Regions from separate parts of the Streptomyces sp. NPDC001443 genome, predicted to be linked through region 2. Evidence: riboswitches for the same ligand, from Rfam matches in the RefSeq annotation. Region 2 holds a riboswitch; the other holds the start of a gene.
The links. Region 2 has a riboswitch for S-adenosylmethionine ahead of ACWC24_RS04470 (aminotransferase class V-fold PLP-dependent enzyme). Riboswitches for the same ligand answer to the same signal wherever they lie in the genome.
Positions count from the first base shown of each region.

Region 1 (4,237 bases), on a different contig from region 2:
GCGCAGGATGGTGGGGATGCGGACGTTGACGCTCATGATGCGAGGCCAGCCTCTCGGAAGGAGTCCAGGTTCGGGCGGATGGTCGCGGTCAGACCGGTGCCGGCCACCGCGTCGAGGGTCTTCAGGCCGTCACCGGTGTTCAGCACGACGGTCGTCAGGCTCGGGTCGAGCAGGCCGTTCTCGATGAGCTTGCGGGTCACGCCCACCGTCACCCCGCCCGCCGTCTCGGCGAAGATCCCCTCGGTCCGCGCCAGCAGCTTGATCGCGTCCACGATCTGCTCGTCCGTCACGTCCTCCACGGCACCGCCGGTGCGGCGCGCGATGTCGAGGACGTACGGCCCGTCGGCCGGGTTGCCGATGGCGAGGGACTTGGCGATGGTGTCCGGCTTCTGGGGGCGTACGACGTCGTGGCCGGCCTTGTAGGCCACGGACACCGGCGAGCAGCCCTCCGCCTGGGCGCCGAAGATCTTGTACGGCCGGTCCTCGACCAGGCCGAGCTTGATCAGCTCCTGGAGTCCCTTGTCGATCTTCGTGAGCTGGGAGCCCGAGGCGATCGGGACGACCAGCTGGTCGGGCAGCCGCCAGCCGAGCTGCTCGCAGATCTCGTACGCCAGGGTCTTGGAACCCTCCGCGTAGTACGGCCGCAGGTTGACGTTGACGAAGCCCCAGCCCTCGCCCGCCGGGTCGCCGATCAGCTCGGAGCAGAAACGGTTCACGTCGTCGTAGTTGCCCTCGATGCCGACGAGTTCACCGCCGTAGATCGCGGCCATGACGACCTTGCCCTGTTCCAGGTCGTGCGGGATGAACACACAGGAGCGCAGACCGGCGCGGGCCGCGGCGGCGCCGACGGCGCCGGCCAGGTTGCCGGTGGAGGAGCAGGACAGGGTGGTGAAGCCGAAGGCGCGCGCGGCCTCCAGGGCCTGGGCGACGACCCGGTCCTTGAAGGAGTGCGTCGGGTTGCCGGAGTCGTCCTTCACGTACAGCCCACCGGTGACACCGAGTTCACGGGCCAGGTTGTCGGCCTTGACGAGCTGGGTCCAGCCGGGGTTGATGTTGGGCTTGTCCGCCACGTCCGCGGGGACGGGCAGCAGCGGCGCGTAGCGCCAGATGTTCGCGGGTCCCGCTTCGATCCGCTTGCGCAGCTCCTCGGTCTCGTACCGCGAGAAGTCGTAGGCGATCTCGAGCGGGCCGAAACACTCCTCGCAGGCGAAGACCGGGCCGAGCGGTACCCGGTGTCCGCACTCGCGGCAGGAGAGCGCCGCGGCGGAGCCCAGATCGACGGGGTTCGTGGTGCTTACAGCAGTCTGCGCAGCCATGGAGGCGAGGCCCTTTCTCCTCATCTTCCTCACGACGCACTTCGCCGTGAGACGGATTTGGCACCTTCCCGAGCCGGGAGCCTCGCGTGAACGAGAAACCGACTGGAGGGTTGCCGGGGCTTCATCGGGCCGTATCCCTCTGCCCCTCTGGATGAGCGGTATGAAGTTTTCAGCGGTCGGCCACCCTGGACATGCGATGGTCATCCGCGTTGTTCAAGACTGTAACCGAAGGCCCCGACAGTTGAGAGAGTCGTCCGAACCGCGAGATGCCCGTGACCGTCGACCGCTGTCGCAGCGGGCACTCCCACCCGCCGCGAGCACGCAGAACGCAGAAGGAGCCGCCGCTGTGCTGGAAGAAGTCGAGCGCTGGCTGAGCACCCGCTCCTGGTCCGTCAACGACCGCCCGCTCCACAAGATCCTCGCCGCGAAACGCGCCCGGGGCCAGTCGGTCTCCGTCGTCCTGCCCGCGCTCAACGAGGAGGAGACGGTCGGCGACATCGTCGCCGTGATCCGGCACGACCTGATGCAGCAGGTCCCGCTCGTCGACGAGATCGTCGTCGTCGACTCGGGATCCACCGACCGCACCTCGGCGGTGGCCGCGGCCGCGGGCGCCCGGGTCGTCCACCGCGACGCCATCCTGCCCCGCATCCCGGCCGTGCCCGGCAAGGGCGAGGTGCTGTGGCGGTCCCTCCTGGTCACCGGCGGGGACATCGTCTGCTTCGTCGACGCGGACCTGAGGGAGTTCTCCTCCGACTTCGTCTCCGGCATCGTGGGCCCACTGCTCACCGATCCGGACGTCGACCTCGTCAAGGCCATGTACGACCGCCCGCTCGGCGGGGCGGCGGGCCAGGGCGGCCGGGTCACCGAGCTGATGGCCCGCCCGCTGCTGAACATGCACTGGCCGCAGCTGGCCGGCTTCGTGCAGCCGCTCGGCGGCGAGTACGCGGCCCGCCGCTCCCTGCTGGAACAGCTGCCCTTCCCGGTCGGGTACGGGGTGGAGCTGGGCATGCTGGTCGACTCGCTGCACCTGGTGGGCCTCGACGCGCTCGCCCAGGTGGACGTCGGGGTGCGCAAGCACCGCCACCAGGACGGACAGGCACTGGGCCGGATGGCCGCCGCCATCTACCGCACCGCGCAGCTGCGGATGGCCCGCGGGCATCTGGTCCGGCCCTCCCTCACCCAGTTCGAGCGGGGCCGGGACGGCTTCGAGCCGCGCACGTACTCCGTGGACACGGAGGAGCGGCCGCCGATGGCCGAGATCGCCGAGTACGCGTCACGCAAGGTGGCCTGACGGATGCGCGCGGTGATGTTCCCCAAGGGTTCGTATACAAATGTTTCCGGACTGTCAGGGGCCTTCCGCACGTTTGAGCGTTTCCGGGCCGGGCTAGGTTGAGGCGTATGGCTTCCACGCACGCTGCTGAGGTGCTGGTCGCGTCCAACCGCGGCCCGGTTTCGTACGAGGTGCGCGAGAACGGCTCGCTGCACGCCCGCAGGGGCGGCGGCGGGCTGGTCTCGGGCCTGTCGGCCATCGGGCCCGACGCCGGGGCGCTGTGGGTGTGCTCCGCCCTGTCCGACGGCGACCGCGAGGCGGTGCGGCGCGGCACGGGCGAGCCGGGCGTGCGGATGCTGGACATCCCGGCCGACGTGCACGCCGACGCCTACAACGGCATCGCCAACTCGGTGCTCTGGTTCGTCCACCACATGCTGTACCAGACCCCGCTGGAGCCGGTCTTCGACGCGGAGTTCCGGCGCCGGTGGGCGTCGTACGAGCGCTACAACCGCGCGTTCGCCGAGGCGCTCGCCGAGGAGGCGGCCGAGGGGGCGACGGCGGTCGTCCAGGACTACCACCTGACGCTGGTGCCGGGCATGCTCCGAGAACTCCGCCCCGACCTGCGCATCGGCCATTTCTCGCACACCCCGTGGGCGCCGCCGGACTACTTCCGGATGCTGCCGGACGACATCCGCGAGCAGATCGTGCGGGGCATGCTCGGCGCGGACCGGCTGGGCTTCCTCACCCACCGGTGGGCGGGCGCCTTCATGGACTGCGCCGGTGAGGTGGACCGCGAGCGGATCCGCCCGGCCCGGCCGGACGACGGACCGCACGGGACGATCGAGCACACCCCGCCCGGCGGCGGCGCGCCGCGGACCACGGCGATCGGCGTGCACGGCCTCGGAGCCGACGCCGACTTCCTGCGCGAGCGCGCCCACCGGGCCGACGTCGGCGAGCGGATGGCGGCGCTGCGGGCGGAGATCGGCGAGGGCCGCCGGTCGGTCGTGCGGGTGGACCGGACCGAGCTGTCGAAGAACATCGTGCGCGGTCTGCTGGCGTACCGGCAGCTCCTCGACGACCACCCCGAGTGGCGGGAGCGGGTCGTGCACGTCGCCTTCGCCTACCCCTCCCGGCAGGACCTCGCGGTCTACCGCGAGTACACCGCCGAGGTGCAACGGCTCGCGGACGAGATCAACGCCGGGTACGGGACGCCGGGCTGGACGCCGGTCGTGCTGCACGTGAAGGACGACTTCGCGCGCTCGCTGGCCGCGTACCGGCTGGCCGACGTGGCGCTGGTGAACCCGATCCGGGACGGCATGAACCTGGTCGCCAAGGAGGTGCCGGTCGTCTCCGACGAGGGGTGCGCGCTGGTGCTGTCACGGGAGGCGGGGGCGTACGAGGAGCTGGGCGAGGACGCGATCACCGTCAATCCGTACGATGTGACCGGGACGGCGCGGGCGCTGCACGAGGCGCTGGTGATGCCGGTGCCCGAGCGGGCGGAGCGCACGAAGCGGCTGGCCGGCGCGGCGACCGCGCTGCCGCCGGCCCAGTGGTTCCTGGACCAGTTGAACGCTCTGCGCGGCTGACCGTCCTGCGGCTCGAGGCCGACCGCCCCGGCGGTCGGCCTCGAGCCGGGCCGTCAGCCGAGCCG
Region 1 covers NZ_JBSFIA010000007.1:121,621-125,857, forward strand. Annotated here, with positions in the region: gene ACWC24_RS10825 (MoaD/ThiS family protein) at 1-36, opposite strand, end outside; gene thrC (threonine synthase) at 33-1,316, opposite strand; SAM riboswitch class I at 1,334-1,474, opposite strand; gene ACWC24_RS10835 (glucosyl-3-phosphoglycerate synthase) at 1,663-2,607, shown strand; gene ACWC24_RS10840 (alpha,alpha-trehalose-phosphate synthase (UDP-forming)) at 2,715-4,172, shown strand; gene otsB (trehalose-phosphatase) at 4,226-4,237, opposite strand, start outside.
Region 1: linked by a shared signal. The riboswitch ahead of thrC (threonine synthase) and the one ahead of ACWC24_RS04470 (aminotransferase class V-fold PLP-dependent enzyme) in region 2 are both predicted to bind S-adenosylmethionine.

Region 2 (4,237 bases):
CCACCGACGCGCAGATCGCCGGGTTCGCGGTGGCACTGCGGGCCAAGGGCGAGACCGTCCAGGAGATCACGGGACTGGTCGAGGCGATGTACGCGCACGCCAACGTGATCCAGGTGCCGGGCGACACCGTCGACATCGTCGGCACCGGCGGCGACGGCGCGAAGACGGTGAACATCTCCACGATGTCCTCGATCGTCATCGCGGGCACCGGTGCCAAGGTCGTCAAGCACGGCAACCGGGCCGCCTCGTCGGCGTCGGGCGCCTCGGACGTCCTGGAGAAGCTCGGGGTCAACCTCGAACTGACGCCGAAGCGGGTGGCGGAGGTCGCCGAGGAGGCCGGGATCACCTTCTGCTTCGCGGTGAAGTTCCACCCGGCGCTGCGCCATGTGGCGGCCGCCCGAGGCCAGTTGGGCATCCGGACGGTGTTCAACTTCCTGGGCCCGCTGACCAACCCGGCGAAGGTGCGCGCCCAGGCGGTCGGTGTCGCCGATCCCCGGGTGGCGCCGATCATCGCGGGTGTCTTCGCCGAGCGCGGCAACTCCTCGCTGGTGTTCCGCGGCGACGACGGCCTGGACGAGCTGACCACGACCGCCACCTCCAGGGTGTGGGTCGTGCGCGACGGCAAGGTCACAGAGGAGGCCTTCGACCCGCGGGACGTCGGCATCGAACCGGTGCCCGTGGAGGCGCTGCGCGGCGCCGACGCCTCGTACAACGCGGATGTGGCGCGCCGGCTGCTGAACGGCGAGGGCGGGCCGGTGCGGGACGCCGTGCTGCTGAACTCCGCGGCGGCGCTGGTGGCGCTGCGGCCGGGTTCCGGGACGCTGGCCGAGCAGCTGCGCGCCGGCATGGACCGGGCGGCGGAGTCGATCGACTCCGCCGCGGCCCGGCGGACGCTGGAGCGCTGGGTGGCCGTCAGCAACGCCTGATCCGCCCTCCCCGGCCGCGTGCGCTGCGGCCGGGCCGGGGCGACGCAGGGCCCCGGCCGAGGGGACGAGGCTAGGCGCGGTCCAGGATGCGGACCGCGCCTTGCGCTTCACGGGCCGTGTGGCAGGATGACGGACAGGTCATGAGTGACAGTCATGAGGCCCCGGCCGACTGTCCGGCAACCCTCCGTCCGTGGCGGGGTGCCCCGGGTGAGGACCAGGTCGTGGGCAACGAGGTCCACGGCAAGCGCGGACCCCTCGACGGCTCCTGAACGAGCCCAGCACCAGGGGTCCTGGTCATCGAGGGAGCCTTCCGTGAGCAAGCGAATGCGCTAGGGCGTCGAGCCCCGCCTCCGCACACCCCTTTTCCTTTCTCCGCGCTCGAGCCCGTGTGCTCGCGTGGTGATTCCGCCTTGCCGCTCACGGGAGTTCCCCATGTCCGTCTCCACCGCTGCCTCCGCCCGGACCGTTTGTGCCCCGCTGGCCGTTCTGGGCCGTGATGTCACCGTTCCGCTCGTCACGGGCGGCGAAGTCACCTATGCCGCGCTCGACTACGCGGCCAGCGCCCCCGCCCTCCAGCGCGTCTGGGACGACGTGGCGGCGTACGCCCCGTACTACGGCAGCGTCCACCGCGGCGCCGGCTACCTCTCGCAGCTGTCCACGGACCTCTTCGAGAACGCCCGCCGCACGGTTGCGGAGTTCCTCGACTGCCGTGCCGGCGACCAGGTGGTCTTCACCCGGTCCACCACCGACTCCCTCAACCTGCTGGCGGCCGCGCTCCCGGCCGGCTGCGAGGTCTTCGTGTTCGAGACCGAGCACCACGCCTCGCTGCTGCCCTGGAAGGACGCCCAGGTCACCTATCTCGACGCCCCGCGCAGCCCGCGGCAGGCCGTCGAGACCCTGGAGCGCGCCCTGGCCGACCGCGACCCTTCCCCAAGCTCTCGGCTGCGCTCGAGCAGGGGAGGCCCCTATGGCCCGGCCCTGGTCTGCGTCACCGGCGCCTCGAACGTCACCGGTGAGCTGTGGCCGGTCCGCGAGCTGGCGGCGGCGGCCCACGCGCACGGCGCCCGGATCGTCCTGGACGCCGCGCAGCTGGCCCCGCACCACCCGGTCTCGGTCCGCGACCTCGACGTCGACTGGGTCGCCTTCTCCGGCCACAAGCTGTACGCGCCGTTCGGCTCCGGGGTCCTGGCCGGCCGCGCCGACTGGCTGCGCGAGGCCGAGCCGTACCTCGCCGGCGGCGGCGCGAGCCGGCGCGTCACCCGGCGCGCGGACGGGGGAGTGGACGTGGAGTGGCACGACAGCGCCGCCCGCCACGAGGCCGGCTCGCCGAACGTGATCGGCGCCTACTCCATCGCCTCCGCCTGCAAGGCCCTCACCGAGGCGGGCTTCGAGGCGCTCGTCGCCCGTGAGCTGCACCTGATCGACACCGTCCGGGCGGGCCTCGCCGAGGTGCCCGAGGTGCGGGTCCTCTCCCTCTTCGGCGACGACGCCCCGCGGGTCGGGGTGATCTCCTTCGTGGTGGAGGGCTGGAACAGCTCCCACTTCGCGGCCGCCCTCTCCGCCGAGTACGGCATCGGCGTCCGCGACGGCCTCTTCTGCGCCCATCCGCTGGTGCGCACGCTGCTGGGCAGCGACCCGGGCAGCCAGGGCGAGTGCGGCGCTCCCGAGGCCGCGCCGGGCGAGAAGTCCCTCAACGCCATCAGGGTGAGCTTCGGCGCGGGAACGCCGGACGAGCACGTGGAGCGCTTCGTGACCGCGGTGCGGGAACTGGTCAGGGACGGCGCGAAGTGGCGCTACCGGACCGAGGACGGCCGCTGCGTGCCCGCGGTCTGACCGGGCCCGTCGCGCGGCGCCGTCATGGCCGGTCGCGCGGTTCCCCGCGCCCCTGGGGCCGCCTGCGGGCAGGCCCGCCCGAGGGGCGCGGGGAACCGCGCGCTCAGCCCTTACCGGTCCGCGGGGGAGGGCCTCAGCTGTCGAGACCGATCGCGAACGCCGCCTCCAGGTCGTGCTGGGAGTAGGTGCGGAACGCGACGTGCGTGTCCGTGCCCTCGACGCCGGGGATCTTGCTGATCCGGCCCGGGATGACCTCCGCCAGGTCCTCGTGCCGGGTCACCCGCACCATCGCGATCAGGTCGTAGGTGCCGGTGACGGAGAAGACCTCGCTGACGGAGTCCAGTGCGGCGATCGATTCCGCGATCTCGGGGATCCGGTCCACGCTGGTCTTGATAAGGACGATCGCGGTGATCACGGTTGGTTCTCTCTCTCGGCCGGGGCCCTCACTCTATGACGTGATCCCGGACCCACCAAGGCCGCGGCGGCCGGCCGGGCCGGTCAGCCGCCGTCGCCCGTGGCGGCCCTGACCTGCCGGGCCGGACCGCGGCTGCGGCCGAACCGCAGCCACGCGTACCCGAAGCCCGTGCCAAAGCCCACCAGGTGTGCCAGGTAGGCCACGCCGGGGCCCTGGGTGGCCCGGCCCGCCGCCACCCACTGCAGGGCCGCCCAGAAGGGCAGCACGACCCACGCGGGGAAGCGCACCGGCAGGAAGAACAGGAACGGCAGCAGGCTGGTCACCCGCGCCCGGGGGAACAGGTACAGGAACGCGCCGAGGACCGCGGAGATCGCCCCGGACGCGCCGACCAGCGATTGTTCGGAGCCGGCGTTGGCGGCCGCGTAGCCGAGCAGTGCCAGGTAGCCGCAGCCGACGTAGAAGAGGGTGAACTCCACCCGGCCCATCCGTTCCTCGGTCATCGCCCCGAAGACGTAGAGGAAGAGCATGTTGCCGAGGAGGTGGACCCAGCTGCCGTGGACGAACAGGGCGCTGGCGGGCGTCAGGGCCTGGCCCGGGGCGTCCCGGAACAGTTCGGCCGGGACCACGCCCCAGTGGCGGAAGTAGGCCCGCTGGACGGCCGACAGCGCGGCGCCGGTGCCGTACCCGGGATTGAAGCCGGAGGCGGGGCCGATCAGGAAGACCAGGCAGCACAGGGCGATCAGCCCGTACGTCACGGGTGCCGACGGCTTCCGGATCGCGCTGCCCGTGGTTCCGTTCCAGTCGCTGATCATGAACACAGAGCATGACGTACGGGGACGGATCAGCACAGACCGCCTCGCCGCCGTGGACGGGTGGGCGGCGAGTACCCGCCAGGCCGTAGGGTTACGAGCCACATGTTCCGGGGAGAGCCCGGTGCGTCACGGACAATGGACAGAAGGAAGGCGAACAGCCCTGATGACGGTTCCCCTGCCGACCGCCTCGACGCGGTGGCGCTGCACCCTCTGCGGCAACCTCACGCGTTTCGACGTGACCCGCTCGTCGA
Region 2 covers NZ_JBSFIA010000002.1:368,174-372,410, reverse strand. Annotated here, with positions in the region: gene trpD (anthranilate phosphoribosyltransferase) at 1-926, shown strand, start outside; SAM riboswitch class IV at 1,063-1,179, shown strand; gene ACWC24_RS04470 (aminotransferase class V-fold PLP-dependent enzyme) at 1,359-2,759, shown strand; gene ACWC24_RS04465 (Lrp/AsnC ligand binding domain-containing protein) at 2,893-3,174, opposite strand; gene ACWC24_RS04460 (rhomboid family intramembrane serine protease) at 3,258-3,986, opposite strand; gene ACWC24_RS04455 (hypothetical protein) at 4,150-4,237, shown strand, end outside.